2 regions of the Shimazuella sp. NTD247 genome follow, and region 1 is predicted to be linked to the other one. Evidence: riboswitches for the same ligand, from Rfam matches in the RefSeq annotation. Region 1 holds a riboswitch; the other holds the start of a gene.
What was found. A riboswitch is a leader RNA that binds a small molecule or an ion and turns the genes downstream of it on or off. The one in region 1 is predicted to bind S-adenosylmethionine.

Region 1 (15,779 bases):
GGTTTTTTTGTTTTTAATAGAACAAAAGAGCCAAGCCAAGCGATATAACATTCAGCTACATGAACAAGTAAATTGCGAATGGAAGAATATCCAAATCCAGTCATCTGTCGTGTAAAGTCGTCTGGATCTAATTCATCACAAAAATCAAACAAGACATTTCTTGATTCTTTCACCCATTCATATTGGGTTTGATTCATTTTTCTACACCTCGAAAGAAAACATGTAAATGCAAATATGGTATTATTATTTCATATCTGTTCTACTCACACAAAATGTAAAATCTACCTCGACCTAAAACACTAGGAATTGCAGTGTAGAACAAAGCAAGGAGGAAGATAATTTTTGAAAAAACCATTGTTGGTGGGGTTGATTTGGAGACCACATATTGAATTTCAGCGTTTGAAAGAACGACCAGCCATATGGATTTCATTGTTGCTCATTTGTATCATACATGTGATAGCAATGTTGTTTGCAACAAGGGTGAAAACAGAGCAGTGGGATGTAAATGCGGTGCAAACTCCACCTCATGTATCGTATACGTATATGTCCGCTGGTTTGTTGTTAGCTGATTTGTTTTCTTTTCTACTAATTATTTGTTTTACAGCGCTTTTATTATATGTAATAACAAAAGCATTTCACTTATCAATACCTATCAAAACTTTACTTTCTTTATCTATTTTTTTACAAGTAATACCTGCAGTTGAATTAATTATACAAGCGATTGCCCATGTTACTGAGTGGAAAAAGAACTTTTTTACTTATAATTTACAAGATTTTTTGCAAGTTCCGGTAGGACACCTGTCTATTGCATTTAGCTTTATTTCTATCTTCACGATATGGAATTGGATAGTAACGATAATAGGATATAAAAAAGTGATGGACTTGCCAGTATCCGTCGTAATCGTAACAACTTTTGTTTTGTGGTATTTGCCTTTACTAATCAGTAGTTTTATCCTTACTCCATTAGGATGAACAAATAAGGGACAAAAAAGTAGATCAAATCGGTCTACTTTTCTGCCTTTTGGTTCAATTATGATAAAATAAAGATAGACGACGATTTTTTAAGAATAAAAAGTATCTAAAATCAAAATATTAGAACTGCTTAATTTTTCCTTCAAATAATCAATAAGTGTTTCTCTCCATTCTTCTGCTAACTTTTTTTCAGCTTCCAAGTTATTTAATATACCTTTAATAATAGTTTTACAATCTTCCAGAACTTCTTTATCTAACTGAACTTGTTCATCCATATCGGAAAAGTTCTTGAATTCATCCAACAGGGAAGGTTCTATAGTTTCTATTAATTTATCCAATAAGGGCAAGCTGTTCGACAGAGTAGTTGTAGATAAAAAATGTTTTATCGTTTCGATGTCGTTTTCATCTGACAAAAGTTTTTTTTTGGTTTCAATTTCCATTAACGTAGATCCCAGTATGTGATTGAAATCGTCAAGATCATCATAAAATGTTTCCTGATAATATTCTGGCATTTTTATAACTCCCTTCATTTCGTACGTAAAAGATAGAGGAGGAATGAAATAGTGATACCGAAATGTCCCGATGTACCTCCCTTAACAGCACAACAAATTAAAGCTTTAACAAATATCGTTTTTCTGGAGAAAAAGTTACTTGTTCAGCCCATAAACAAATGTGATGTATTATTTGTATTTGGAGGAACACATCCAGGATGTTGGCAAACTGCTCTCCAATTATATCAAAAAATGAACATAGATAAGATAATCGTAACAGGAGGGGTAAAACAAAAAGCGATTCGTCATTCAACATGGACATACGGCAATAGATCAGAAGCAGGTTTTATGCAAGAGATGTTAGTTGCTTCAGGTGTGCCGGAAAATATTATTTTTGTGGAGGATCAATCTACCGATTCGCTTGAAAATATCTTATTTTCCAAACACCTGATTGATTTTTCTGCCATTCATACCTTTGGTTTTGTTTGTAAGAGTTATGGTGCAGGAAGACAGTATCGAACATTACAAAAACATTTACCAAATACACTTTCATTTGTTCCTTTTCCTTTCGATACATCTCCTTGGGAGGATCAAGTTATCACACGTACCAATTGGATGAATAAAGCATTTAGCAGGTCTTTTGTATTTGGTGAATATCTTCGAATTGTTCACTATGGACAAAAGGGAGATATTATTTCGCTTGCAGAAACAATTCCGGGTTTATGATACAATGCAGTAGGATACTTATCAAAATACATTGAGATAGGTTTTTTTGTGTTACCATCACACATGTAGGGAGGAAACAAAATGAGTACAAGTTTAACTCAATCGATTACATTACATAATGGTGTTAAAATGCCGGTATTGGGTTTAGGAGTTTGGAAGTCTCCTGAAGGTGAAGTTGTAGAACAGGCAGTGGAACACGCGATTCAAGTAGGTTATCGTAGTATTGACACTGCAAAAGTTTATAAAAATGAAGCAGGTGTGGGAAAAGCAATTGCTAGAAGCGATATTGATCGAGAGCAATTATTTATCACCACAAAAGTGTGGAACAGTGATCAAGGATATGATTCTACATTAAACGCTTTTGAAGAGAGCAGAAAAAGATTAGGTTTGGATTATATTGACCTTTATCTTATACATTGGCCAGTTGCAGATAAATATACAGAGACGTGGCGTGCACTGGAAACTTTATATAAAAAAAAGAAAGTAAGGGCGATTGGAGTTAGTAATTTCCAAACACATCATTTGGAAAAATTGATTGCAAATGCTGAGATTGTACCAATGGTAAATCAAGTTGAGTTTCATCCATACTTGACACAAAATACATTGCGAGAATTCTGCGAGAAGCATCAAATTCAAATAGAAGCATGGAGCCCACTCATGCAAGGGCATTTTTTAGAAGATCAATTGATTTTACAACTAGCAGAAAAATACGGACGCACACCTGCGCAAATTATCCTTCGCTGGGATATACAAAAAAATGTCATCACCATTCCAAAATCAATTACACCTAGCCGGATTGAAGAGAATGCAAATATTTTTGACTTTCACTTAGAGGCGGAAGATGTTACAAAACTTGATCAACAAAACAAAGACTATCGTTTTGGTCCAGACCCAGATAATTTTGATTTTTAAGCAACGGAGCCCCAAAAAGAAACCATGTCAAAAACATGGTTTCTTTTTTTACAAAACGGTATAGTAGAAGGACAACAGATGAAAATCATTGGGAGATAGCCATGAAAATTTATCAAAATCGAACCGCAACAATGAACCAATTTTCCAAAAATGTACTGAAGTTTTTCTTTTTTCTTTCTGTGACTTTTTTTTGTTTAACTATATTTTTCGGGATAGTAGAATTAAACGATTCAGCTAATTTTATATGGGAACGTTTACTGTTGTTAATTCCTGCTGTTTTCTTTGCCTATTTAGTCTATACTTCTTTTCGAAATTTCCGTTTGTATTATAGATTTTTAAAGATAAAAGAACCAGTTCTTACTATTACAAAAAAAGGTCTCACAAAATATGATATATCGTCTCAGCAATTTTTTCTCCCTTGGAATCAAATGGAAGGAATAGAATTCAAGCGTTTTGGTTTTCAATCGGGTTTGCTGACTATTAAAATGAAAGAAGGCAATGCATCTGCCCGTATTTCTTTAAAATCATTGGATGTAAAGTCAGATCAGATACTTCAAGAACTAAAAAAATATACGAAAGTGAACATAAAATAAAACAGCCAAAACGGCTGTTTTATTTTATGTTCTTCAGTAATTGTGCGGCGCGGTATCGTGAAAAGTTAAAAGAGGTCCAATGCTGATTTTCTTGTTGCAACCTTCCTTTTATTTCAGCCAGTTGTTTATCAATAACAGGTCTTAATCCAGGTTCTTTACGCAGTTCGATGAGAGCAGGGACAGCATCATATGACAGTTGTTGCAGATAATAGAGATCTACATATTTTGTGTCACCATATCGATCATATTCATCATAAGTATTGTTTTGATGGTTAGTAACCTGATTAGGATGCTGGTAGTATCGTTTTACATTTTGTTGTGCTATGAAGTGGTCGATATTTATATAATTTAATAAAACATACCAAACCAAAAAAACAACAACATAACTTTTAAATAAGGAAAGATCATTTTTCCATGTTTTGATTAGTGTCACAATAAATAAAAATAAAAGGAGAATCATGAACGAATGAACAAGCACACGTGTATAAGTATATCCATACATTTTCTCATATAAAGACAATTTCAAAAAAGCAGAAAGCAATATTAAACCTGTACAAGCAGTCAGCAAGCTGAGTAAAATTTGGATCGATCGATAAATAGAGGACTGAGTTTTTTTTACCAAATAGATTACTAGCATCACAATAAATATGTTTAATATAGTTACAGTAACCAGTTGGTCAAAACCTTCTGTTGCATATTGTGCATATGTAACATCTTTTGGCAGCAAATTTTTTGCTTCTCCGAATAAATAGGACACTTGAATAAAGGTGAACAGGACATAAATGAGGTTGATTAGAACAAGGATGGTTAACGTAATGATCCCATCAATATGTAATTTTCTCGCTTTGGTTGGTGATGAAGGAAGATGGATATATTCAGATGGATATTTTAACGACCATAGATACATGATGGCAGCAAATGAAAAAAACAATATAACCAAAAGATGTAAAGGCCATATACCTAAGTCAATCTTTCCAATTAGATTTGGAATGGCACTTATCCATGCATTGAAAATACTGTCAGCAGAACTCAGTAACATGACAATAATGCCAATAAGAGGCAAAGAAAATAAGATACCAATGACGATTTTACCAACTACTCCGTATGCTGTGCGTTTGCTTTTTGATCTCACCCATTCTCCAACAATTTTAAATGGAACCAATATATTTGCAAAAGATTCGATTGTTATCACAAATAATTGGGCGTAAAAAGCGACTTTGTTCCATGCATATTTATTGTTTTTGGTTAATAGTACCGACTGTATAAGAAAGAGTATACCAATCATTAGTATATTTATAGCCATGAAATCAGTACTAGAAAATAGAAGATACGTAAGACTTAATAAAAAGATAGGGATGTATAGAAACCATTCAAACGTCTTTTCAAATACGAATTTATCCCGGAAAATATAAAAGAAAAAAATAGAAAAGAGAATGCAAAAAATAGGAAATGAAACTCCGAGTGTCTTATCAAAAAATAAATAATCAAAGATTACCCCTAAAACGAAACTACCTAATAACAGTACTATATTCTTATCTGGTTGTTTGGTAGACTCTGTCATAAACAACCTCCTTGTATAATAATCTTTGGATATTATACACGAAAATTGAAATATTCACGAAAAATATATAGTCTTATATTTTTTCGTGATAAATGTTTAGTTACTTAAAAATGATAGATGGAATTGATTGGCATCGTATCAAAAAGATTTGGTTCAGAAAAGATCTTATATGCGAGTTCTCTTTTTTCTTTTTTAACTATTACTTGAATTTTACGTCCAAATGATCTCGGTTTTATTGATCGTATGTTTACATCGTTGGTATCGATATGTCTTCCTACTAATTCAGGTACATATGTTATACCTCTGTGCATAAGAGCATGAGCAACTAATGACTCGTTCCACGGTACATCAATAAATGTGGGCTCTGTTTGAAAGTGATTGGAAAAGGTTCGCAAAGATTGACGTAAATCGCTCGGATCATGCCACATATGTATTGGATAAGTGATGATATCTTGAAAATGAATCTCTTCATAGACAGACAATGGATGATTTTTCGGGATAACGAGTAAGTACCGTTCTGTGAATAAATGAATGATTTCTAAAGACGAAAATTCATCGTAATCTTGGACGATAGCCATGTCAATTTGCTCTTGTTCCACAGCATTAGCAAGCATCTGAGTAATGTCTTGAACAAATATTTTAGGAACAAAAGATAAATGTTTTTGATGAAAATAATTTGGCAAATAGTAATTTGCAATGCTGGGAAGCGCACCAATTCGAACTGTATTTTTACGTCGAAACTGGTGCAGATGTCTTTCTGTTTCCTTTAATTTTTCTAATATTGTATTTGCTTGGTTATACAAATATTGACCCGCCTCGGTTAACTCTATTCCTTTATGTGTTCGATCCATTAATCTGCAGTTGGTTTCTTCTTCTAATTTCAGCATTTGTTTAGTTAGGGCAGGTTGGGATATATATAGAATTTTGGAAGCTTTATTGATACTTCCTAATCGTACAGTAGTAACAAAATAGTATAGTTGTTGAAAAGTTAGCATAGATGTCCCTCTTTTTAAGATGTTATAACTTTTGGTTATAGGGGCTATAGATGTTTGCTATTACTTACCCCATTATTTGTTTTGCTATCATAAAACTTGCCAACAAAAAAGAAAAGAAAAAGAGTTGGTGGTAGTCAAAGCTTGTTAAGGAGGCAAACATGATTTTACAAAAAGTAGTACGCTCTTTGGTAGTTGCAAGTGTAGCAGTAGGGGGGATATTTGGTTCCTTATCCCAATCAGATGCAAAAATAGTAAATAAACATGTTTCCAAACCGCAAGTTCAGTATGAAAATTTACAAAATTATTTCACAGGATTTGATGGGACATTTGTAATGTTTGACACCAAACAAAACAAGTACACCATCTATAACAAGGAAAAAAGTGTCAAACGGGTATCGCCAAATTCTACTTTTAAAGTTCCACACGCCCTAATTGGTTTACAGACAGGAGTACTTAAAGATCAAAATACAACGTACCGATGGGATGGAACGGTTTATCCATTTGAAAGTTGGAACCAAGATCAAACCATGACAATGGCTGTTCAAAATTCAACGATTTGGTATTTTCAACGAGTCGCTCAATATGTAGGCACCCAACGTGAACAGCTATATCTAAATGCAATTCCATATGGAAATAAAAATATTTCTGGTGGATTGACAAACTTTTGGTTACAGTCTTCTTTGAAAATATCTCCTTTGGAACAAGTAGAATTTCTAAAAAGATTTTATAACTACCAGCTCCCATTTTCAAAACGAAATATTGATATTGTGAAACAAGTACTTGTTATGGAACACAAGAATGGAGCAACTTTATCAGGTAAAACGGGAACAGGTTGGGAAAATGCAGTGATTAATGGTACACCAATCAATGGCTGGTTTATCGGATATGTTGAAAAAGAAGGTAATACGTATATCTTTGCAACAAACATTGAAGCAGCGAATAATGCTAGCAGCAGCAAAGCAAAAGAAATTACATTGAATATATTAAAAGACAAGCATATTTATGAATAATCTACTTTTATCCCTGATTTCGGTCAGGGATTTTATTTATTTTTAACAGAAATGACACTAGAATCTCTCTTTTCAATAGTTAGATTTTTCGCTATGCTAAATATGCAACAGAGAGAAAAGATAGAGGAGAGAAAAATGAAGCAACTCAAAGTTTTTCTGTTTTTATCCATGGCAATTGTCATGGCTACACTAGTAGGTTTTACTGTGCCGGTTCAATCAAATGCAGCAGCCGCTTCCTATAAGATAGAGGTCAATAAAACAACCAATAAGCTTTATCTTTACCAGAATGGAAAAGTAATCAAAGTATTTCCTGTTGCTACTGGTGCTAATACAGCTAGAATTCCAGCTGGATCAAAAGTGATTCCAGCATCAGCAACTCCAGAGGGAACGTTTGCAATTGTATTAAAAACGGTTAATCCGCAATGGAAAAATGTTCCTGGAACAGTTAATGGAAAACCAAATCCAAATAACCCACTTGGAGTAAGATGGAATGGATTAAATGTTTTTGGTGATGGCGGAAGATATTATGGGATTCACGGGACCAATAATCCAAGTTCGATCGGTAAACATGTTTCTCATGGTTGTATACGCATGTTAAACAAAGATGTGGTTGAGTTGTTCAACATTGTGCCGCTGAATACTGCTGTATGGATTCATACGGGTGCAAGTGATGGAAAATGGAAAGGCGATCCCAAAGTAGGAGCAAAGTCTTTTTCCAATTTCAGTGCTTCCTATCCAGGTAAAAAGTATTTTACCAAAGGGGCAAATAACAAATATGTTTATCAACTAGGTGTCATGTTACAAAAAACTGGATATGGTAAACATTATCGTGTTGGGCCTTCTAACACATTTACCGAAGCTGATCGATTAAATGTACAAGAATTCCAATTAGCACAAGGATGGAAAGGTACCAAACCAGGGCAAGATGCGGATGGTTATCCAGGACCTGAAACTTGGAATCTTTTAGTGAAAAAGAGTGGCATCTTAAACGTGAATACTTCTAACAATTAGACTGATATGAAACAACTGCCAAACGAAGGTAGTTGTTTTTTCATTAGCATTTAGAATTAATGAATGCGAGTATAAGTATCTTTGAGCAATAAGCAACAGTTAGTAATTATGCAAAATGTAATTTTAAAATGGATCGAGCGTTTTCCGATTATCGTTATCATCGGTTCGGCTGTTTTGTCTTTACAGCTGCAAAGATGATTGTTAAAGAAAAATTATCCATGATTTCTTTGCAGTAAATCCTGTTCTACAATGGATTTTTATAGTTCTGATAGTAGTGGGAGTTGTAGTCATAGGAACATACCGTCAAAAAAAATATAAGAAAATGACGAAAATAAAAGTTTTAATTTGGATCATGGATAACACAGCAAACAAAATAAGTTTTGGATATCATTTTGATTAACAAATACAATAATCTAAAGAAAAGCCCATCATTGAGCAGATGGGCTTTTTCTTTAGATAGATTGGGTTATGCTCTCAAGTTGTTCATCTTTTTGACGAATATAATGTGTCAGCTCTGCACTCATTTGCCAAAAAGAAAACGGGGTGATCAAATAAATTCCATTAAATTTTCCCATTGCATGATCCAATAAATCTTTTGTAATAGTGATACCCAATTGTTTTGCTTTTGTTGGTTCGTTTGTTTGCGACATCAGCGTTAAAACATGTTCCGAGATTTTTATACCTGGTATTTCGTTATGCAAAAAAAGCGCATTGCGGTAACTAGTGATCGGCATGATTCCAATAAAAATGGGAATCAAAAGGTGTTTGGTAGCTTCATACAGCCGTTCGATACTTTCTGAATCATACAAAGGCTGTGTCATCACAAAATCGGCACCAGCTTCCACTTTTTTCTCCAAACGTTCTACTGCTTTTTCTATTTTCCTAACATGTGGATTAAATGCAGTGCCAACAAGGAAGCGGGCTGTTTGATTTAATTGTTTTCCAGAAAAAGAGATTCCTTGATTTAGTTGTTTGACCATACGTATTAGTTCAAAAGACGTGACATCATAGATGGAACTTGCGCCCGGTAGGTCACCAATACGAGAGGGATCCCCGGTGATAACTAGTATTTGATCAATGCCAAGTGCATGTAATCCCATGAGATGGGATTGTTGGCCAATCAAGTTTCGATCTCTGCATGCAATGTGTAGCAACGGATCAAGTCCCATCTCTGATTTCATGATAGCTCCTAGTGCTAGATTACTCATGCGAGTGGTAGCCAGCGCATTATCTGCCATTGTAATGGAATCGACTCCAGCTTCATGCAGCATGCGAACACCATGAAAGAATTCTCTTGTATCTAGATCTTTTGGAGTATCAAACTCACAAATAATCGTACGTTGTTTTTTTACTTTGGAAACAATGGAGTCTTTTTTTTGTTCTCTTATCGAGATTTTTTTGATTCGATGTGTAGATAATTCATCTATAGCAGGATTTTTCCTTTGCTTTGGCTTATATTTATCTACTATCTCTCTTATTTGTGTAATATGAGCCGGCTGGGTTCCACAACATCCACCAACGATAGAAACCCCTTGTTCCAATAACAATTCTGCTGTTTCTGCAAAGTAAGATGGATGCGATTTATGTTTCACTTCTCCATCTGAGATTCCGAGACGCCCGGCGTTCGGAAATGCAGACAGAAACAACGATTCTGGTAAAATACATTTTTCTAAACTGCGAAGGGTTTCTACTGGACCAAGGCGGCAATTTAATCCCACTCCATCCACTTTTCCATCTAGTTCAGCAAATGCTTCAGATAGGGAGTATGCATCTCTCGTGCGACCAACTTCTAGCAAAGAAAACTGTGCAAATAGCGGGATATTGGTTATGTTTCGTATTGCTTGAACGGCTATTTTCAATTCGTGTAAATCCAAAAATGTTTCTAAGAGTATTGCATCCACTCCTCCATATAAAAGAGCTGTAGCTTGTTCTTCGAACAGGTCCATGTACTCTTCCGGATTATACTCCATCACACGTCCAGCTAATATTGAACCGATAGATCCGAAAATATATGCATCGCCTTGTGCAGCTTCTTTTGCTATAGCAGCCGCCTCACGATTGATTTTGGCCACTTTGTTTTCTAGTCCATAACGGCATAAACGTTCCCTATTGGCACCATAAGTGTTTGTCTCTATCATTTTCGAACCTGCTTTAATATATGCTCGATGAACACTTTCGATAAGCGAAGGTTCACTGATATTCAATTCTTCTTGACAAGTGCGCACAGGGACACCTTGCTGAAACAAGTAAGTGGCCATTGCACCATCCCCGAGTAGTACTTGTTTTTTTAAATAATCGAGAATCGATTCTTTCAATGCAATCCCTCCTAAATAGCATTAAAGTAACGAGCTTGCGGATGAGCAAATACCATTGCTGATACTGAGGCTTCGGGCTCCATCATAAATCCGTCAGTTAACTCGATTCCGATATCTTCTGGTTGAAGGAGGTGAAATAGTTTTGCTTGATCTTCTAAGTTTGGACAGGCAGGGTAGCCAAAAGAAACACGAATACCTTGGTAGCGTGCACCAAAGCGCTCTTTCATGGTCATTTCCAATGGATCAGGAAATCCCCATGCATCGCGCATTGTTTGGTGTATTCGTTCTGCAAAACCTTCTGCTAATTCTAGTGCTAATGCTTGAATCATATGCGAATACAGGTAGGAACCACTTTGTTTCCAATTTTCCGCGAGTTGACGCACTCCTTTTCCAGCTGTTACAGCGAAAAATCCCACAAAATCCATTTCACCCGATTCTACTGGTCGTAGGAAATCAGATAAACATAAATAAGGTTCTGCTTGTTGCCTAGGGAAATGGAATCTTTCTACTATTTTCATATAGTTGGATGGGTCATATATCAGGATGGTATTTCCATCTGATTGTGCTGGATAAAACTGATACATTCCTTGTGGAATTAAATAATTTTGTGCAATTATTTCTTCCCATAATTGATCCACTTGTTGTTTTAATTCCATTGTTTTGCGATCTCGATCCGCTAATAAATGATCGATATTTCCTTTTATTCCTAGATGCCTACCTAGTAGCATCTGTTCGTTAATGTAAGGGCGTAAATGGGTCAGTGGGTAATTTCGCAAAATATGCCGGGAGAAATCTGGTGCTGGGAATAATTTTGTTTTTCGATCGATAGGTGATCGTACAACAGGAGTACGAATTGGTTCATTGATATACACATCTGAACGTTCTTTTTGCACGTTTTTTGCTTTTCTTTCCTGTTGATGTTCTATGATTAACTGACGTTTGCTTGGTGAACTTAGATTATTGGCTATTTCTAAACCATGCATCGCATCTTTTGCATAGAGTACTGGACCATCATAAGCAGGAGCAATTCGATTTTCTGTGAATTTCCGAGAAAGCGCAGCTCCACCCACTAATAAAGGTGTATGAATTCCGACGGATTGTAAATCTTGAGCTGTAAGTACCATTTGTTGTGCAGATTTAACCAATAAACCAGATAATCCGATAACATCGGGTCGTTCTTCCCGACAGGAAGCAATCAATTGTTCAGGTGTGACTTTGATCCCCAAGTTTACAATTTCATATCCATTGTTGGATAAAATAATTTCTACTAAGTTTTTTCCAATGTCATGAACATCTCCTTTTACCGTTGCAAGGATGATCTTTCCTTTGGATGATGTTTCTGTCTTGTCCATATGTGGTTCTAAATGAGTAACAGAAGCTTTCATTACTTCTGCGCTTTGCAGTACTTCTGCAACAATTAATTGATTGTCATTAAATAATCTCCCTACTTCATCCATGCCATTCATTAAAGGGCCATTGATAATATCAAGAGGAGCATAATTTTGTAAGGCTAGGTCTATATCAGCAATGAGGCCATCTTTTGATCCTTCTACAATGTAATTAGCCAGCCTTTCTTCCAAGGAAAGTTTTTTGGTGATTTGTTTTGTAGTTGTTTTTTTCTCTCGATAAAATGCTGTGAAAGCAGCTAAAACATCATCATAGTTGGAGTGACTAGTTTCGAATAGTAACTTTTTTGCCAATGTTTTTTCTTCATTTGGTATAGATGCATATCGTTCCAATCGCTCTGTATTTACAATCGCATAATCTAGACCAGCTTTCGTGCATTCATAAAGATACACAGCGTTGAGAACTTCACGTCCTGCATTTGGAAGTCCAAACGATACATTGGAAACGCCAAGAATGGTAGTACAAGCAGGAAGATGCTGCTTTATTAACTTGATTCCTTCCACTGTTTCCAAAGCAGAGCCGATATATTGTTCGTCTCCGGTCCCCACAGGAAAAACCAAAGGATCAAATATGATGTCTTGTGGATTGATATGGTACTTTTTTGTTAATAAGTCATAAGATCGTTTCGCTACTTCTAGTTTGCGTTCACGAGATACAGCCATTCCTTTTTCATCAATTGTGCCAACGACAACTGTAGCACCATATTGATGGATGAAGGGAACCACTTCAGCGAATCGTTCTTCGCCGTCTTCTAAGTTAATCGAATTAATAATTGCTTTCCCTTGTGAGTAAGAAAGTGCCATTTCAATAACGTTTGCATCGGTAGAATCTATCATGAGAGGAACTTTCACTTTTTTGGTGACGAATTGTAGGAATTTTTCCATGTCTTCATGCTCATCACGATCTGGATCTGCTAGACAAATATCAATAATTTGCGCTCCGCCTTTTACTTGTTTTCGAGCAACTTCCGAAGCTTCTTCGTATTTTTCTTCTGCAATCCATGACTTAAATAAGCGCGATCCGATGACATTAGTACGTTCGCCGACCAAGAGCGGACGGTTATCTTCTTCGACAAATACTGGTTCAATTCCAGATACTGCAGGAAGGTGAGGAAGGGCTAATTTGCGTGGTTGATATGCAGCAACGGCATTGCTGATCGCTTCGATATGTTCTGGAGTAGTACCACAACAACCTCCCACTAAATTTAACCAGCCGGCTTTTGCGAATTCTTCCAGTTTTTTTGCTAATGAAGATGGGGTTTCCAAATAGTTACCATCTTCATCAGGCAGACCGGCATTGGGATAACAAGAAGTAGCGCATGTTGCTAAATTAGCGAGTGTGCGTATATGATCTTTCATAAATTCTGGTCCAGTAGCGCAGTTTAAACCAATGGCAATAGGTTTAACATGCTCAACAGATAGATAAAACGATTCGATATTTTGCCCAGCGAGCATAGTACCCATTGGCTCAATTGTTCCAGAAATAATTAGTGGAACTCGTTTTCCGCTTTCATAAAAAGCTCGCTCGATGCCAATACAAGCAGCTTTGACATTTAACGTATCCTGTGATGTTTCAAGCAGTAATAGATCGATGTCTTCCATCAACAATGCTTTTACTTGTTCATAATAAGAGAAGGAGAGTTCTTGAAAAGTGATACCACCTGTTACCGTCAATGTTTTGGTTGTTGGACCAAGCGAGCCGGCAACATATCGAGGGTGTTCCTTTGTGTAAAAGCTGTCTCTTGCTGCACAAGCAATTTTTGCTGCTGCTTGATTGATAGCAGTAGTTCGGTGTTGAACGTCATATTCTTTTAAAACAACAGAGGTTGCACCAAATGTATTTGTTTCAATGATGTCAGCGCCAGCAGCTAAATATTCTTCATGTATTTTGAGAATAACATCTGGTCTGGTGATATTCAGTAATTCATTACAACCTTCGTACTCTTCTCCACCAAAGTCATCAGCTGTTAGGTTTGCACGTTGTAACATGGTTCCCATAGCTCCATCAATAATTAATATCTTTTCTTTTAAACGTTCTTCGAGTTGAATATGCTGCATGCTTCCCATCCTTTTTTTGGTCATAAAAAAACCTTTCATCCTATGAGATGAAAGGTGATCGAAATTTTATTTATCGACTCTCATCTCATGGAGTAATTCACTCCATAGGAATTGGCACCATATTAATCTTTTAAGATCAATTGGTTGCCGGGCTTCATCGGGCCAGTCCCTCCACCGCTCTTGATAAGAGATATATGCAATTGAAATGGTATAATCTAATCAATAATTATACTACAAAAATAATGAAAAAAGAAGATGCATGACAATTTATGGTTTCATTTACAGACAATGAGTTAAGGAGATGGAGTTGTAGTTGGAGAAACATGGTAATCAAGAAATTGCTGTTCAATTTGTTCAAGTGGAGAAATACTTCTTATCAAACGACAATACAAAAATTCATGTTCTAAAAAATATCAATGCTGAAGTTGCAAAAGGGAAAATAACGACAATTATTGGAGCTTCAGGCTCAGGTAAAAGCAGTTTATTATCTCTATGTAATTTATTACAAACACCAGATAAAGGAAGTATATTCATAAATGGGAAAGAAGTTCGAGAATGGACTGTGGAAGAGCTGCGGAAAAAAGTAGGTTTAGTTTTTCAAATGGCAACTATATTTCCAGGTACAGTGTTCGAAAATTTGAACATTGGTATGGCGCTTCATGGTAAACGTTTGGAGAAAGCAGAAACTTTACTCAATCAAGTGGGACTGCATGCAAGTATTTTACATCAAAATGCGGAAGGTTTGTCAGGTGGAGAAAAGCAGCGAATTGCTTTAGCACGAGTACTTGCAGTAGAGCCAAATATTTTATTGCTTGATGAAGTTACATCTGCATTGGATGTTTCGTCCACAAAAGAAATAGAATCATGGATAAAAGATATTAAAAAACAGCGGAATTTAACAGTATTGTGGGTCACTCACAGTTTAGAACAAGCCCGAAGAATAGGAGATTATACTTGGATGATGGAAAAGGGTGAAATTATTGAAGCCAACAGAACCCAAGAGTTTTTTGATAATCCCGTAACAGAGCGGTCAAAATTGTTTTTACAAGGAGAAGGAGGTGTACCTGTTTGAGTTTTCTCACTCTTTCCTTTGCACTAACATTTGTAGCTATTGCATTTTTTTTATCTCTTCTTTTTAAGTTGAAACTGGAAAAAGATATTGTAATAGCGACAATTCGCTCTGCTGTTCAGTTATTGTTTATAGGTTATCTATTAAAGGTGATTTTTCATCTGAGTAATCCAGTTTTTATGATTGTTTTGATTTTCATTATGATTGCTGTAGCAACACAAAATGCAAGCAGACATGGAAAATACTTATCTCATTCTCGGATGAGAGTATTGTTTGCTATTTCGCTTACAGAATTGCTCACACAGGGAGTATTGATCGGATTTAAAATCACACAACCAACACCGCAATATATTATTCCTACCAGTGGAATTATTGTGGGAAGTGCTATGATGAACGCTTCTTTGTTTTTAGATCGGTTTCAATCCGAAGTAAAAGCAAACAAACAAGAGATATTAACGATATTGTCGCTTGGCGGCACACCGAAACAGGCTGTATTTCCGTATTTAAAAACTGCTATTCGAGCAAGTCTAATTCCTGTTATTGATAATACCAAAACAATGGGATTGGTACAGCTTCCTGGTATGATGACGGGTTTAATTATTGCTGGAACAGATCCGATGCAAGCTGTTCGTTATCAATTAATTATTGTGTTTGCGCTAT
Region 2 (15,779 bases), 330 kb from region 1:
TTCATCAAAAGTGATCCTGCTGACAACTCGACTGCGATAGTAATCGCCCAGTTATACCAATAATTCCAACCTAGTGCAAAACCTAGTGCTGGATCTACAAAACGGGAAGCATAAGTGGAAAAAGATCCTGTAACAGGCATATAACTTGCCATTTCTCCCAAACTAGTCATCAAGAAAAATACCATCACACCAATGACAGCATATGCCAAAATTGCGCTTCCAGTTCCAGCTTCATGAATAGCACTTCCACTTGCTAAAAATAATCCTGTTCCAATAGAACCACCAATTGCCAACATTGAAATGTGTCTAGACGATAATTGTCGCTGTAAGTTATTTTCTTCCAAGCTGGCTTACCTCCAGTATTTGATTTAAAAATACCGCTTTTATAGCGGTATAAAAATAATATATCATATCACACTCCAAATCTCGATTATTTGCTTAAAATAATTATGTTAACATCAAGAAAATACAGAATGCAGATATATATATGAATTTAAGTTTTAAATTTTACCTTTTCTTCAGCGTAGAAATATCATTTGCATCAATGATAAAGCATATTTCTTTTTATTTGACCAAGTGTGGGGTCATCAGCAATCGGCCTTCCTGAAGCCGGGACAGCTCTCTCTCTTCCCCAAGCGCGAATTGCTTGAATTTGTTCTGGGCTCGTCTGGGATAAAGGCACGACATTTTGAAAACTCCTTCGAAATAAATCGACCGTGATTGAGCTGTCTCCTTTTAGAAATGCTTCCTTTACCACATCCCGAACAGCAGATTCAATATCAGCACCAGCAAACCCTTCGGATAAACGAACAAGTTCCTCTAACAATCGATCATCCAGACTTCGTTTTAAACCACGATGAATATAAATATTGATGATATCTTTCCTCTCTTCTGGAGTTGGTAAATCTACAAAGAATAACTCATCAAATCGTCCACGACGTAATAGTTCTGGAGGTAATTTGGATACATCATTTGCAGTAGCAACGACAAACACTCGGGATCTCGCTTCTTGTAACCAGAACAAAAATTGACCGACTAATCGATTCGTAACCCCGGAACTATCTTGTGTTCCTGCTAATCCTTTTTCTATCTCGTCAATCCACAATACACAAGGTGCTACATGATCAGCAGTACTCAAAGCAGCTTTTAATCTGCCTTCGGACTGCCCAACATATTGCCCGTAAATGGTAGACAAATCCAATCGGTACAACGGCAGATTCCAACTCGCAGATATTGCTTTTGCTGATAACGATTTCCCACAACCAGGAACCCCTACAAGCAAAACACCACGAGGAGGACGAATGCCTCTTTCTCTCAAATCTGCGGTAAGCAACGGCCGCTCGTGATCCAGCCATTTTCGTAGTCCCTCTAAACCGCCTACCGTTAAATCCTGGTCTTTGATATAAATTCTCTCCAAACCAGATATATCAGAGAAAACGCTATCTTTCACTTGTGAAAGCTCAATCAAATCTTCTTTTTCTATTTTTCCTTTTGCTAATAAAGTAGCAATCACATTTTCTGCTTCAATTTGACTGATACCTGCTAATATTGCTGCTGCTTCTTTTTCTTCTTTATCCGTCCAATTGATAGGCATTTGACCACGATACGGGCTGATCTGTTCTTGTATAATCTGGAGCATCTCATCTTCATTTGGGACATCTAATGTCACAGACATGCCAAGTCGTGCTAAGGAATTCCATACTGGATTGGATGTGATGACAATAACAGATCCGCCTGTTTCTGCTGCAAGCATGGCAACATCGTAAAAATACCGAGCAGTAGGAGTATCATCTTCCAAATCCGAAACTTCCGTAAGGACATAGGTTAGATTTTGCCGCTGGGAAAACTGACTGCTAATAAAATCAACTGCCCCCATAATTGAGCGATCTTCGCTCACTGTACGCTGCTGAACTAAGTCTCTCATTCCTTGTGATAAGGTGTGTACATAAGTAGGAATGTTTATTTTTTGTGCTAAGTTACGAATCACCTCTAACACGCGGGATCGCTCTGAACTTCGAATCGATATAAATGGAATACGCGCTTTTAAATACCGTTCCAATATATTTGTGAAAGAATTTAGATCGCTCATCAGAATATAATTCTCCTCTTTGTTTTCCCCATTGGAATTGGGGCATCATCTGCAATGGGGTTTTCTTGCACCAATATCGGTGTATGCTGTACGACTCGAACCAATCTACCATTTGGATCTTTCTTCACTTCTTGCAAAATTTGATCTTGGATATTTTGAGCGCTTTTCTCTATCTCTTCTGTAAATGTTTCTCGTATTTCTTCTGGAAACACAGGTAATTTTACGAATAGGAGAAGATACCTTATTTGTCGGCGGATCGCCAAAATGGCTTGAACAACTGCATATTCTTCCCCTTTTGCGCGTTGTAAATCTTTACTGAACAGATCTACCGCTTTTTGTAATCGCTCAGAAATAGCACTCATCAATCGCTCAGCAAAACGTTGGGCAATTCCAGGTGTCCAAGGAACGGTTCCTTTTGCTGTAACTTCTAATAATTCTTCATCTCGTTGACCTTCGCTCAATTGTTCGAAACAAGTTACCCACTCCGCATAACTAGAAGGCGCTTTTAACGGCTCGCTCATTTCTTCCCTCCTCTATTAATGAGTTTGAACGGAGGAAGCAAATCCCATTTTGGAAATCGAGAATAAGCATCTTCCTGTGATTCTGGCTTTGATTCTTTTGTTTCATTCGAAGTAAATACAGAAGCTTTGCTATCATCATTGGCAGCAGGAGCATCTTTGAAAACACTCATGGACTCTTCTTCTTTAAAAGGATTATCGCTCATTACAAAAACCTCCTTTATCGAACAATTACACGTGCTTTATCATAATTCCGTTGTAACATTTCATTTACATATAGTGGTCTTAATAACTCTGGTAATCGGCTGGCTTTCTCATCTGCTTTATCAAATTCATGCCGGTAATCTACAACATCTGCCATAGTCGCTGAAATTTCTGTCTGTACATACTGGTCAACTTCTTTTAACTGATCATGAAAAGGCTTCTCTCGCAGCCATTTATAACCGACTGCTGCTGCTAGTAAACCAATAGATCCAAAAAGCGGAGATGCATAAATCACTCCTACTCCTAAAACTGCTGCTAAAATTACTTTTATCTTTTTAAGTTTGATATACTCTCCAGAAAATCGAACCTTCCACATTTCTTTGATCCGCTCTTTGTTCGATTTTTTCAATGCTTCTTGAATCGATTTTTTACATTCTTCCATATTTGAGCCATCTCTTGTTTCGAAACTCCAGTCAGCCATCAAGTCTACTTCATGAATTTTCCGAGGAGTAATGAGCTGTATATCAACAGGGACTTGTTTGCGTATCGAAGTGGCTAGATCACTATGCGTTTCGATAATGACATCCTTGAGAACAGCAAGCGCAAATCGCTGTGTAAGCGGGGAAACTTGAAGCGTTTCTGGATACATTGCCATATTTCGCAATAATTCCAAGTAATTTTGCTCAGGAGCAAATAACTCTTTTTCTCCTTCCATTTTTTTATCTGCTTGCTCTTTGTCGCCGTCTACTTCAATCATAATCTGCATTTTTCTTTCTTCTTGGCGTAAACTTAATTCTTCATCTTCATACTGAAAGACCAATTTATCTAAAAGGTTGTCAATTGCTTTTTCTACTTGTGGCGAAGGATGTATGGATCGGTTAAGAACATTTTTCATATAATCTCCAATGAAATCATGGTATTGAACAATTTGTGCAGAGTAACCAATCTCACCCCAAGATAATGTATTCTCCACTAAATAAGGATATTTTTCATCCATCAACGGATATTCCACTCGTTGAAACAATGCATCACGCCATTTTTCACGTTCCTCTTTTTTTAATTCAACATTGGAGGCGAGTTCTTCACTCCATTTTTTGCTATGATCTAAAAAGTCAGAAGTGATGGATAATGGGAAAACACCATTGGTGATCCCATCTAGCACCATGATCATGTCCCGATCAACTTTCATTGGGTTCATTTCACGAAAATACTGTTCAAACCACTGCCTGCAAGCAACTTGCCGATTGTATCTTCTACTGACAAGTGCAAAAAACAAAGATGTCTTCTTTGGATTTCGACGCATTGCTTCTTCTAAAGCTCGTTCTGCTAATTCCCGTTGATCATTTAACCATCCTGTAAGGGCAACGAGTGCGGGAGCAAGCCAATACTTTGGCGTTGTGATCATCATTTCTTCGGTAACACTCTTGACAATACTTGAACGGACAAGTGATAAATCGATCGCTTGTAAAATACCTGTAGCCGTACGCCTCACTTGGTCATAATGACCATATTTTTGTTCTAACTCTTGCCTTACTCTCACCAGCTTTATTTCTGCTAATTGCAATTCATCTTGTGCCATCAGCCTGTTCACTCCTTTACAACAGAAACCTCTCCATTTAACGATACTGCTCGTAAACAATCTGGATATACTTCTATAAATGCGTAATGTTTATGAAGTGCAAGACTTCTCGCTTGATGAAACACAGCAGGCAAAACATCCGTTTGTTTCAAATGTTGCATAATTTTCTGGTTTCGATCAAGCAAGTGCACATCATAATCTCCTTTTAAATAACACTTTGCTATAATGCCTATCAATTGGTCTGCTGACGAAATATCTGAAAATTCCTGTTCTATACTCTGCAAAATAGAATCTATATTTATTTTTGTATTTGTATCTAATTTTCCAATCGCTTCCATGTATGAACTCTTTCGTTCTCTTCTTAGGCGTTCTTGTAATTCCAATGCAGAAGTAATAGGACGACTGACCAAGTGATCCGTTTGTTCTCGCTCTTTTAACCCTGGAATAATTGGTCTTCGCAACCCTCTTCGCCCCTTTCCCCAAAATAACTTTCCTTCATTATATTGCAAAAAGCACATACAAAAAAGAACAGGTTTTTCGTTTCATTTTTAATACTTTGTTTTCTTTACCAGTGAGTACTGTAAATATGTGATATATTCGATAAAATAGGATATTCAGTCTCTATGTTAGAAAGGTTTTGCCATGCGGGTTACTGCGCTCAACTCTCCAACTTTCCCCAGATGGACGGTCACACTGCTAGAACCAGTGGACGATAAGGATATCAAGCACCCTCCATACAGAGAAGGTATATAAGGGGTATGCATAGAAGCGATACTTATATTATTAAAGATGCACTCTATATTTACTTTACTAAAAAAATTTGTCTTTATTGTAAGAAACGCCGTCAATGAGGAAAGTAAAGAACTAGGAATTGTCTAGATGAATTGTGGATTTATTATGACAAGAATGGTCAGACTTATGGGGCTACTTATTCTTAAACCGTTTGGAGATTTGTTGAAGTATTGTACATATAAAATATGGTCAGTAACATATAGCATCAAATACGATACAACAAGACCGACTGATTATTCAGTCGGTCAACTAATTTAAAATATAAAAAGTAGATCTTATTCTTTACCTTCGATTTATTCGAAAATCCGCTTGAATAGCTGGCAGCAAAGATTCTTCCGTTATGATGCGTATTCCTGTCAAAGCTAACGCTTTACTGGAACGAATTAATGCTTCATCTCCTTGGGGTGATTTTGCAGCTTCTCGAAATTCAACCGTATGCGGAACGAGATCAGCTGAGCCAATCTTGATATACCCGTGAACCGTAGGCACAACATGACTGACATTCCCTGCATCTGTGGAACCTAAACCAGAAACATCATCTACGATTACTTCTCCTAGCTTTTCTAATTCTTCTATGAGAATGGCATCAAAGGTTGGGTTTAAGATGAGTTCATCAATTTCATTTTGTAAAGGTTTGATCTCTACGCGACTTCCAGTAGCCAGTGCAGCGCCTTCTGCGATGGCTTTTACTTTTTTAGTCACTTCGTCCAATGTTTTGCGTTTTGCTGCCCGCAAATAAAATCTCGCTTCTGCGTATTCTGGAACAATATTCGGTGCATCCCCGCCATGAGTGATTACACCATGCATGCGAACATCATCTGGAACATGCTGCCGTAATGCATTGATCCCATTGTAAAGTTGGATTACTGCGTCCAAAGCATTAATTCCCTTATCAGGGGCAGCAGCAGCATGAGCAGCTTTACCATAGAAGGAGAAAATAAGCGGATCCAGTGCAAGAGATGGTGTTGTTTTCGCAGTTTCACTATTTGGATGCAGCATAGCGCAAACATCAATACCAGTAAAACGATTATCTTTGACAAAACTAGCTTTGGCACTTCCATTTGGCCCTCCTTCTTCTGCTGGCGTGCCAAACACTACCACTTCCCCGCCTATTTCTTCAATGACTTCTCCTAACGCTATTCCAGCTGCTACACTTGCTGTGCCAATGATGTTATGTCCACAAGCATGTCCCAAACCTGGCAAAGCATCATATTCCGCTAGATATCCAATTACGGGACCGGATATGTTGCTTTTTTTCCGAGCGATAAACCCAGTTGGGTGCCCAGCTACATCTGTTTCGACTATAAATCCATATTCTTCTAATAATCGTATATGAATACCACTTGCATAATACTCTTCATTGCCAATCTCCGGATGTTCATGAATATCATGGCTGATCTGTATTAATCGTTCTCGATTCTCTTCTATAAATTGAGCCACTTTTTCACGAACTGATATTGTTTTGGTTGTCATTGGATTCACTCACCTTTTAAAGATTTTCGATTTCGGAGACAGGAACCACGGTAGGAATTACACCGCCGTTATAAACTTTTTTAATATATGCTGCAACTTCAGGAGATTGATAGATTTTCACTAGCTTCTGCAAATTGGCATTATTTTTATTTTTTGTTTGCGTTGCGATAATATTGATATAAGGTTTTGCTGTTTTATCCTCTTTAAAAATCGGATCTGTCACTGGGCTTAATCCAGCACTTACAGCTATGCCATTATTGATTACTGCTGCAGCAGCATCATCCATCGAACGTGGTGTTTGCGGAGCAGCAACGGTAACGATTTTTAAGTTTTTCGGATTGGAAGCAATTGCCTCTGTCAAACCTTTGCCGTTAAAACCATCTTTTAATTTTAGCAAACCTGCTTTTTCCAAAAGCAGCAATGCTCGACCACCATTGCTTGCTTCATTTGGAATGGTTATCGTTGCACCATCTGGGATTTGACTAATATCTTTATACTTTTTGGAGTAAACACCCATGGGAGCAAGCACAGTTGTACCAATGGCACTTAAATCAAGTTTTCTTTGTTTTTTAAATTCATTAAAGTAAGAAACTGTTTGAAAAGCATTTGCATCTAAACTGCCATCTGCCAGAGATAGATTAGGCTGCACATAATCATTAAAAGTAACAACTTGAATCGTTAAACCTTGTTTTTGTGCTTGTTGTTTAATAAACTCCCAAACTTTTGTATCAGAACTGCTTATTCCTACTTTTATTGTCTGATTATCTTTACTTGAGCAGCCTGCCACCAATCCTACAAGTAGCAGTAGTGCTATAACAATAGATGATATTTTTTTCATATTATTTTCTCCTCACTAATCGGGCTAAATAATTTCCTAAAGTTTGTACAAGTTGAACAATGATAATTAATAAGATCACCGTAATAATCACAACACGCACTTCAAACTGGTTATAGCCGTATGTAATCGCAAGATCTCCTAATCCACCTCCGCCAACTGCACCTGCCATTGCACTGGCACCAATCAATCCAATCGTAGCAATCGTCGCCGCTAAAAATAGAGAGCTCAGGGATTCCGGCAAAAGAAATCGCCAAATGATTTGCCAAGGAGTAGCACCCATCGCTTGGGCTGCCTCCACCACTCCGTTATCTACTTCTAATAAAGAATTTTCTACTAAACGTGCAAAATAAGGGGCTGCATAAAAAATAAGAGGAACAATCGCTGCCGCAGTGCCTATTGATGAACCGGTTACCAAACGAGTAAAAGGAATAATGGCAACCAATAAAATAATAAATGGGACTGACCGAAATATATTGATGATGGTATTTAATATCGTAAACACAACTTTATTTTCCAAAATATGGTCCGATCTTGTCACTACGAGTACAACGCCTAATGGAAAACCTAGAAGTATGGAAAATACAAGCGATACAAAAACCATAATAAGCGTTGCCAAAATGCCATCTACTAACTGCGGCCAAAAAACAGCCCAATCAAACACCATCTCCTTTCACCTCCCTTACAAATACTTTTCTATCTTTTAAATAACGAATAACTTCTTCCACTTTTTTTTCATCACTTTCAATACTGATTAACAAATCTCCAAAAGGCCTACTTTGCAATTCGGTTATATTTCCTTGCAAAATGTTGATATTGGTCTGGAATTTTCTGATTGTTTCTGCAATCAAAGGCTCTGTTGCATTACTCCCGGTAAATGTAATGCGATAAATCTTTACTTGTTCTTTTAATAAACTTCGAATACTTATTGGAAGTTGTTGTTGAAAAATTGTACTCACAAACCGTTTTGCTGTATCTGATTTTGGATTGGTAAATACATCGTAGACAAAACCTTGCTCTACAATCCTCCCCTGATCCAAAACCGCAACCCGATCACAAAGTTTGCGAACAACATCCATTTCATGTGTGATTAATAAAATGGTAATTCCATAGTTTTTATTCACCCTACGTAATAGATCAAGTACGGACTTAGTTGTATCAGGATCAAGGGCAGATGTTGCTTCGTCACACAATAAAATATGAGGATCAGTTGCTAAAGCTCTAGCAATCCCAACTCGTTGTTTTTGTCCGCCTGAAAGCTGTCCGGGATAATAATCTACCCGATCCGCAAGACCAACAAAATCAAGCAATTCGAGTACTCTATTCTCTACCTCTCCTTTTTTCTTTCCAGTTAAATAGAGTGGTAAAGCCACATTGTGAAACACCGTCTTTGTTTCTAACAAATGAAACTGCTGAAATATCATTCCTATTTTTCTACGTGTTTCTCGGAGTTGATTTGCTGACAAAGTAGATAAAGAGATACCATCAACCTTGACTTCTCCTGAAGTTGGTTTCTCCAAGAAATTAACTGAACGGAGCAAAGAGCTTTTCCCAGCTCCACTTACACCGACAACACCAAAAATTTCTCCTTTTTGCACATGAAGAGATACTTCCTTTAAAGCATCTACGGCAGGTGAACCAGGATAGCGTTTGCTGATATCTACTAATTCAATCAATCTTCTTCCTCCTCTCACAAAAAGTTTAAACGAAAAACAAAAAACGCCTCTTTCTAAAAATAGAAAGAGGCGTTTTAAATGTTTATCCGTTCATTTAAGTAACTCTTCCCATCTTCCAAGCATTCCGCTTGCTGGAATTAGCACAGTATCAAATGATCTGTTGCTGAGATATCAAAGGGCCAGTCCCTCCATCTCTCTCGATAAGAAGTGATATTTAATTTTTTTCATTTTATATTTAAATACAAAGTATGTCAATCTGTTTTTAGGAATCACTGTAATTAAAAAGAAAATTATACAGTTAGATATACTGCCAACACAATACAGTTAATTGAGCTTAGGAAAAACAATCAATTAATGAAGGGATAGAACCAATTTAGATATTGATATTGAATTAAATGATTTTTTAGAAATCAACTTTTTGAGACTCTCCACGACTAAAGTCGTGGGATTCTTAGGTAGTTCTGCTACATGCGTCCATTTCTGTTTTGTGCAACTCCTAAGTTTGGGGCTGTCTCATCAGCCCATCCCATGCAGTTAGAAGTGTACCCACATGGGCGGAACGCCTGTTACCAGCGCTCTAGTTCTTTTCCTGCCTCTAATGGTTTTACTCGGTGGGAGACGTATCCATTTGCCACCGAAACCCTATACCACTACATTTTCAAAGAACAAACCTACTACCAGTAGGATGATCACCGATCATGTGTTCTAATATACAAAGATTTGTTGTTCTTGCAACCCCTTTTTTTGGGGTTTCGAACAACGCTGCTTTTCATCCCACGATTGAAACCGTGGATTTTCTCGCTCGAAATACGAACAAAAACACTTGATTGAAATCATATCAACTGTCGTAACCGTGTTCAACTTGACAAAAAGGAAAGACTTTGCTCTAATATGAATGAATATATTAATATTCATTCATGTCTCTAAAAAACAAGATTCGAAATTATGGAGGAAGGAAAGAACGATATGAAAAAGTTTGTCACCCACCCGCTAGGATTTAGTGCAACCATTTTGATCGTTACGTTACTTTGGGCGAGTCCAGCTCCTCTTATCAAACTCAGCTATAAATGGCTATCCATCCAGACACATGACTATAGTACAGAACTTGTCTTTGCTGGTTATCGCTTCCTCTTATCTGCGCTTATTCTGTACGTTTTTATTCGACTCATCAGCAAAAAACGTGTCTTCCAGCGCTCTGCATTTCGCTCTTTGAGCAAAGTCGGATTTGTACAAAACTTTTTGCAATATATTTTCTTCTATGTAGGAGTAAGCATCTCCTCAAGTATGACTACGGTTATACTTACAGGAACTTCAACCTTGTTTCAAATTTTGATAGCACACTTTATTGATACAAATGATCGGTTGAATTTACGCAAAGCATTGGGCATCAGCATCGGATTTTTAGGGATCGTCGTTGTGAGTCTGCATTCGATTTCCATGGAGATAGGATTTGGACTGGGAGAAATTTTACTGCTCCTCTCTAATTTAGCAGCTGCTTCAGGAAATCTATTAGCACGGCACGAATCTGCTAGATTTGAAATTGATATCATCACCTTTTATCAATTGTTTGTCGGTTCCTTATGCCTTATCAGTGTAGGTATTTGGAAAGCTGGTTTTTTACCTTTTCATTTTGATATTCAATCAGGACTTACGTTTGTCTACTTATCATTGGTAGCATTGATCGGAACATTTTTTTGGAATATTTTACTTCGCTATCATCCAGTGAGCAAAGCATCTGTCTTTCTTTTTTTGATCCCGATATTTGGTGTGTTTTATTCTTCCATCCTCCTGTCTGAAAAATTGAGTATCTTGACTTTTGGTGGACTGGTTCTCGTTTGCCTTGGTATCATGGTGGTGAATAAGAGAACAAAAAATAAAGAACAAGTGATATCGGGAATTACTTCATAATCCCTTTGTTCCACATTACTCGGAATCAGTTATGATGTTTAATATTTCATAGATGACGAGAAAAGTATCACCGAATGATTTGGTGTTTCATTCAAAAATAAGGGTTTAAATTAACCCCTATGTAGAATTGACAAAAAGGGAAGTCTCTGCTTTAATATGAATGAATTAAATAATATTCATTCGAAAGAGGGGGGTTTATTGAAGGATAAAAAAGCGGATATTTTCCGATGTGGAAAAGAGTTATTCTTGACAAAAGGGTTTAAAGATACGAACATTTCCGACATCGCTAAAAATGCTGGTATCGGAGTTGGTACGTTCTATAACTACTATCCATCAAAAGAAAAACTGTTCGTAGAAATCTACACAAAAGAAAACGAGCAACTGAAAAAGGCGATCATGGAATCTCTTGATCTGAATCAAGATCCTGTTTCCATTGTAAAAGAAATAGTAGAACAAAACATACATGCCATCCATTCAAATCCAATACTGAAAGAATGGTATAACCCGGATTTTTTTCACAAATTGGAAAAAATCTACCATAAAGAAAGTGCAGAGAGTAATGATTCCTTGCCTAATATGTATAAGGAATTATTTAAGAAATGGAAAATGGAGGGCCGAATAAGAGAAGATATAGATGATGAACTGCTTCTTGCTTTTTTCGATTCATTAGTCTATATCGATACACATAAGGAAGAAATCGGGATTCAACATTTTCCGCAAATTATTCTGTATTTAGCAGAATTTATCATAAGGGGTTTAACTAATTTCCAAAAATAGTGTATGATCACCCCTGTTTTTTTGATTTTGAGTGAATGAATATTTTATAATTCATTCATTATCGAATCTTAACTTATCAGTAAGTTGTTGTTCCACAGTTTATAGAAATTTGAATGAGGTGAATAGTATGGAATCGATCACAAACTCTCCATCTAAGAGATCGGCTATCCTTGCAATGTATGCTGGTCTTGTGCTTACCATTATAACCATGATCATCTTGTATGTTGACCATTTCACTGTCCACGTACTAGCAAACCACATCAAGGACAGCTACCCTTCATACAGTCAATCGCGCATTGACTCAGCAGTTATGATCTATCTTATCTATTTGTCCATCATTGGAGTGCTGGGCATCCTCAGTTGGCTTAATGTGATTTGGGGCTCCAGAGAAGACAAACGATGGACCCGATGGGCGGCAACTGGGATGTTCATACTCAGTACGATCATCGCTCTATTCAATCTACTTGTAAAAGACACTTCCGGAGACACTGGCCTGCCGCCGTTGTTAGGCTTGGTTGGATTGCTACCGTGCCTAGCAGGACTTCTGGTCGTCATTCTGCTATGGAAAACTCCGAAAGCATGAGTTCCATACTTTCGATAAATGCTTAAGACAAGTGAGTACCAAATGGGTTTTGATGAAAAAAGCAAAGAGACAAAAAACTTTTGGAGTAGGGGATTTATGAAAAATAAGCACAGGATTGATATATTTGAAGATTATGTAGAAATAGGAATGAGAGAGTCAAACTTACCTTGTATAGCAATTGGACTTGCAAAAGATGGTTAGGTTTTCTATGAAAAAGGTTTTGGTTTTCGTGATGAGGAAAACTCTCCTCGCATGATCCGATTGCCTGAGGATTCTCCTATTAATTATTATGAAAGTGGAAAAACAGTTTTTACAATATATGGGTAATTATCAATCTGAGACTATGAATTTATCTCTATCGATATAAACGGAAATCAACTGCAAGCACAAGTTCTTACTTCTCCAATAATGTTAAACCTATTTCAAAAAGATATATTTCTATTGAAAGGAACGATGGATTATGTATACTTTGACAGAAATGCAAATAATGAGATCATCTCCATGTATTATAAAGGACTTAAGTTCTTGAAAACTTAATCTAATATACGCCAGAAGAGAGGAATCATCGAGAAATTCTATCGTAATATACAAAATATTTTTATATCACATATATTTAGCGAATTCAAAAAGCCCCACCATATTCACTAGGAAAAGTAAAGGAGATATTTTTTATGAGAAACGAATCACTGATCGTACAAACCACTCTTGGTGCGCTTCAAGGTATTCGGAGGAAAGGTGTAATTCAGTTTCGTGGTGTTCCTTATGCTGATGCACCTGAAGGGGAATTTCGCTTTTCGCCTACACGCCCTGTATCTGCTTGGACGGGAATTCGAGATGCAAATATACATGGCAATATTGCACCCCAACCTCCTTCTCCAATACGCAATGTAGTCGGAGATTCTCCTGAACTGCCACAAGGAGAAGACTGCTTATCCCTCACGATTTCCACGCCTGCCATTGATGTGGAAAAACGTCCTGTTGCCGTTTGGATACATGGCGGACATTATATGACTGGCGCTGGGTCGCTAGACTGGTACGACGGAGCAGAACTTTCTAACGATGGAAACATCGTTACCGTGGGAGTTAATTATCGACTGGGTGCTTTTGGATTTTTGCATTATCCTGGGGTTAGCGATGGGAAAATGTGGTTTTATGACATTCTTACCGCTCTGAGATGGGTGCAAGATCATATTGCGTGCTTTGGTGGTGATCCTGAACGGATCACTGTTATGGGACAATCAGCAGGAGCAAATGCAATTATGTGCCTACTGGCAATGCCAGAAGCTCATGGTCTTTTCCAAAGAGCTATATTACAAAGTGCGTCCGTAGGTCTTCCTCCTAGATCGGAAGCAGAAGCATTTGAATATGGCAAGCGGTTTCTGGATATTTTGAATGTTGATCAGAGTGATCCAAAAGTAATCATCACTCAATTGAATGCCATATCGTCTACTCAAATCATACAAGCATCGGAAAAATTGGCTCAGGAAATTACGCGTTTTGGTGAAGTTGCTCTCCCTTTTATGCCAGTATTCGATTCTCTTTCTACTACTGATCGTTTTATTGAGAAGACTGCACAAGGTGCGGCTAAAGCAGGTGTTGATCTCATTATTGGTACCACTACTGAAGAGGGTAATACTCTTTTTCGAAACATGAAAGACCCTGATCCAGCTTTGGTGCATGAGCGTTTTATTGCTTTAACTGGGAAAAAAGATGCACTCGAGCAATACCGCCAACGAAGACCCGGCAGCACAAATATCGATCTGCTATCTGACTTGATGACTGACTATACTTTTCTGTTTCCTTCTCTTAGGTTAGCGGAAGCAGTTCATAAAGCTGGCTGTCGTGCTTGGGTTTATCAGTTTGATTGGGCACCACCTGGATCTCCCCTTAAAGCCTGCCATTGTCTAGAAGTGCCATTTGTTTTCGGAAATCTCGAAGCATGTAGTGATGCGCCGATGTTGCAAGGGGCTGATTCAGAGGTTGTTGCTGATTTATCAGCTGCTATTAGTAGTGCTTGGATAGGGTTTATACGAACTGGCAATCCTGGTGTTTCCATCCCATGGCCGTCTTATGAGCCAAATCAGAGAAAAACCATGCGATATGCTTCTGTTATTGGCACTGTAGGTGACTTAGCTGAGATAAATCGCTTCTGAAAAATAGAATAATTAAGTGCATTGATTTACAAGAAACGTCATGCTTTGTAGGTCAATTGAGTGAAGTTAGATGTTAATTAGTATAAGGCAGATGCCATTAAATCAAACATTATATATGGAACCTAAAACAACGAGTCCCATTGATAATTCTCCTCCTTTGCAAGAGAACGATTAGGATTCATCATGAATAGAGCAAATAAACCAACTGCTTAACATACTAGTAGTTGGTTTATTTGTATGGAAACTCTGTTTCGATGCACAAATTTTCTTTTTTAGATACTATGATTTCTTTTTGACAACTCCATACGGCTAAAGCCGTTGGATTCTTGGGACGATAGCCTCATGACTATTTCATTACCAAGCTAACCCCGTGCGCCCCACGGTTTATGTTTGTTGATTTCTTCTTTGCCGCGAGCAAACTTGGTTTTCGTCTGTCACAACTATACATATATTTAACATGGGAATGTTTGTTTGTGAATTTGCTTTTTCCAAAGATTGAACTAGTGAAGGAAAATTCCTTACCCTCGTTCAACGCTCGCTTTCATCCCACGATTTAAACCGTGGGTTTTCTCGCTCGCAATGTTATAAAATATTCTGTTGCAAGATTGACAATTTTTTCTTTTTAAAGATACACTTAAGTAAGTGTATTTCTATTCAACCAAAAGGTAGGCATCATGACATACAATGATCTACTGGGCATCGAACTACCAAAACCTACACATGACTCATTTTATCTTGAAGGTACAAATGGCATTTTGATTATCATCATTCCTGGATGGTCAGAAACTCCTATGTCCATCCTACCTGCTGCCTATTACTTGAATAGCCTAGGATATTCTGTTTTTGTGCCTGATTACCCACCTTACTCCATTCATCTCATTTGGCAGGACTGGTGGAAATCAATTTGGTCTCAGATTTATAAATGTAAGCAGTTTGGAGTAAAAAAAGTAGTTTTGGCAGGCTTTTCGATGGGAGGGCTTTTTTCGATCCAAGCTACTATTCTCGCAGATCGATTGGAAAAGGTATGCGGATTGGAAGTAATCGGAAATATTCCCATTAGCTCTCCATTCTACTTGAATCCGCTTTTCGAACACCTTTTGGGTAATCTCCATCGCTCTACTTTTGATCGAAAAATCGCCTATGGGATCAATCGAGTCCGCCCGACAATTTATTTTAAACCATCTGATGTCCC

Region 2: it holds a riboswitch for S-adenosylmethionine, as region 1 does, so the genes downstream of both, AC5WOC_RS00380 (methionine ABC transporter ATP-binding protein) here and metH (methionine synthase) in region 1, are expected to answer to the same signal.

What each region holds. Positions count from the first base shown of each region.
Region 1 is NZ_JCAJZU010000001.1:408,018-423,796, forward strand. It holds gene AC5WOC_RS01920 (DinB family protein) at 1-197, opposite strand, end outside; gene AC5WOC_RS01925 (hypothetical protein) at 343-972, shown strand; gene AC5WOC_RS01930 (hypothetical protein) at 1,062-1,484, opposite strand; gene AC5WOC_RS01935 (YdcF family protein) at 1,536-2,189, shown strand; gene AC5WOC_RS01940 (aldo/keto reductase) at 2,271-3,101, shown strand; gene AC5WOC_RS01945 (hypothetical protein) at 3,203-3,694, shown strand; gene AC5WOC_RS01950 (DUF4153 domain-containing protein) at 3,714-5,255, opposite strand; gene AC5WOC_RS01955 (LysR family transcriptional regulator) at 5,360-6,250, opposite strand; gene blaOXA (class D beta-lactamase) at 6,409-7,260, shown strand; gene AC5WOC_RS01965 (L,D-transpeptidase family protein) at 7,396-8,271, shown strand; gene AC5WOC_RS01970 (bifunctional homocysteine S-methyltransferase/methylenetetrahydrofolate reductase) at 8,724-10,592, opposite strand; gene metH (methionine synthase) at 10,598-14,050, opposite strand; SAM riboswitch class I at 14,128-14,240, opposite strand; gene AC5WOC_RS01980 (ATP-binding cassette domain-containing protein) at 14,364-15,122, shown strand; gene AC5WOC_RS01985 (ABC transporter permease) at 15,119-15,779, shown strand, end outside.
Region 2 is NZ_JCAJZU010000001.1:74,751-90,529, reverse strand. It holds gene AC5WOC_RS00425 (amino acid permease) at 1-344, opposite strand, end outside; gene AC5WOC_RS00420 (AAA family ATPase) at 542-2,089, opposite strand; gene AC5WOC_RS00415 (hypothetical protein) at 2,089-2,610, opposite strand; gene AC5WOC_RS00410 (hypothetical protein) at 2,607-2,813, opposite strand; gene AC5WOC_RS00405 (hypothetical protein) at 2,828-4,390, opposite strand; gene AC5WOC_RS00400 (hypothetical protein) at 4,399-4,851, opposite strand; gene AC5WOC_RS00395 (M20 family metallopeptidase) at 5,465-6,655, opposite strand; gene AC5WOC_RS00390 (MetQ/NlpA family ABC transporter substrate-binding protein) at 6,672-7,493, opposite strand; gene AC5WOC_RS00385 (methionine ABC transporter permease) at 7,495-8,157, opposite strand; gene AC5WOC_RS00380 (methionine ABC transporter ATP-binding protein) at 8,147-9,166, opposite strand; SAM riboswitch class I at 9,272-9,373, opposite strand; gene AC5WOC_RS00375 (DMT family transporter) at 10,133-11,074, shown strand; gene AC5WOC_RS00370 (TetR/AcrR family transcriptional regulator) at 11,273-11,851, shown strand; gene AC5WOC_RS00365 (hypothetical protein) at 11,979-12,434, shown strand; gene AC5WOC_RS00360 (hypothetical protein) at 12,477-12,635, shown strand; gene AC5WOC_RS00355 (carboxylesterase/lipase family protein) at 13,106-14,587, shown strand; gene AC5WOC_RS00350 (alpha/beta hydrolase) at 15,262-15,779, shown strand, end outside.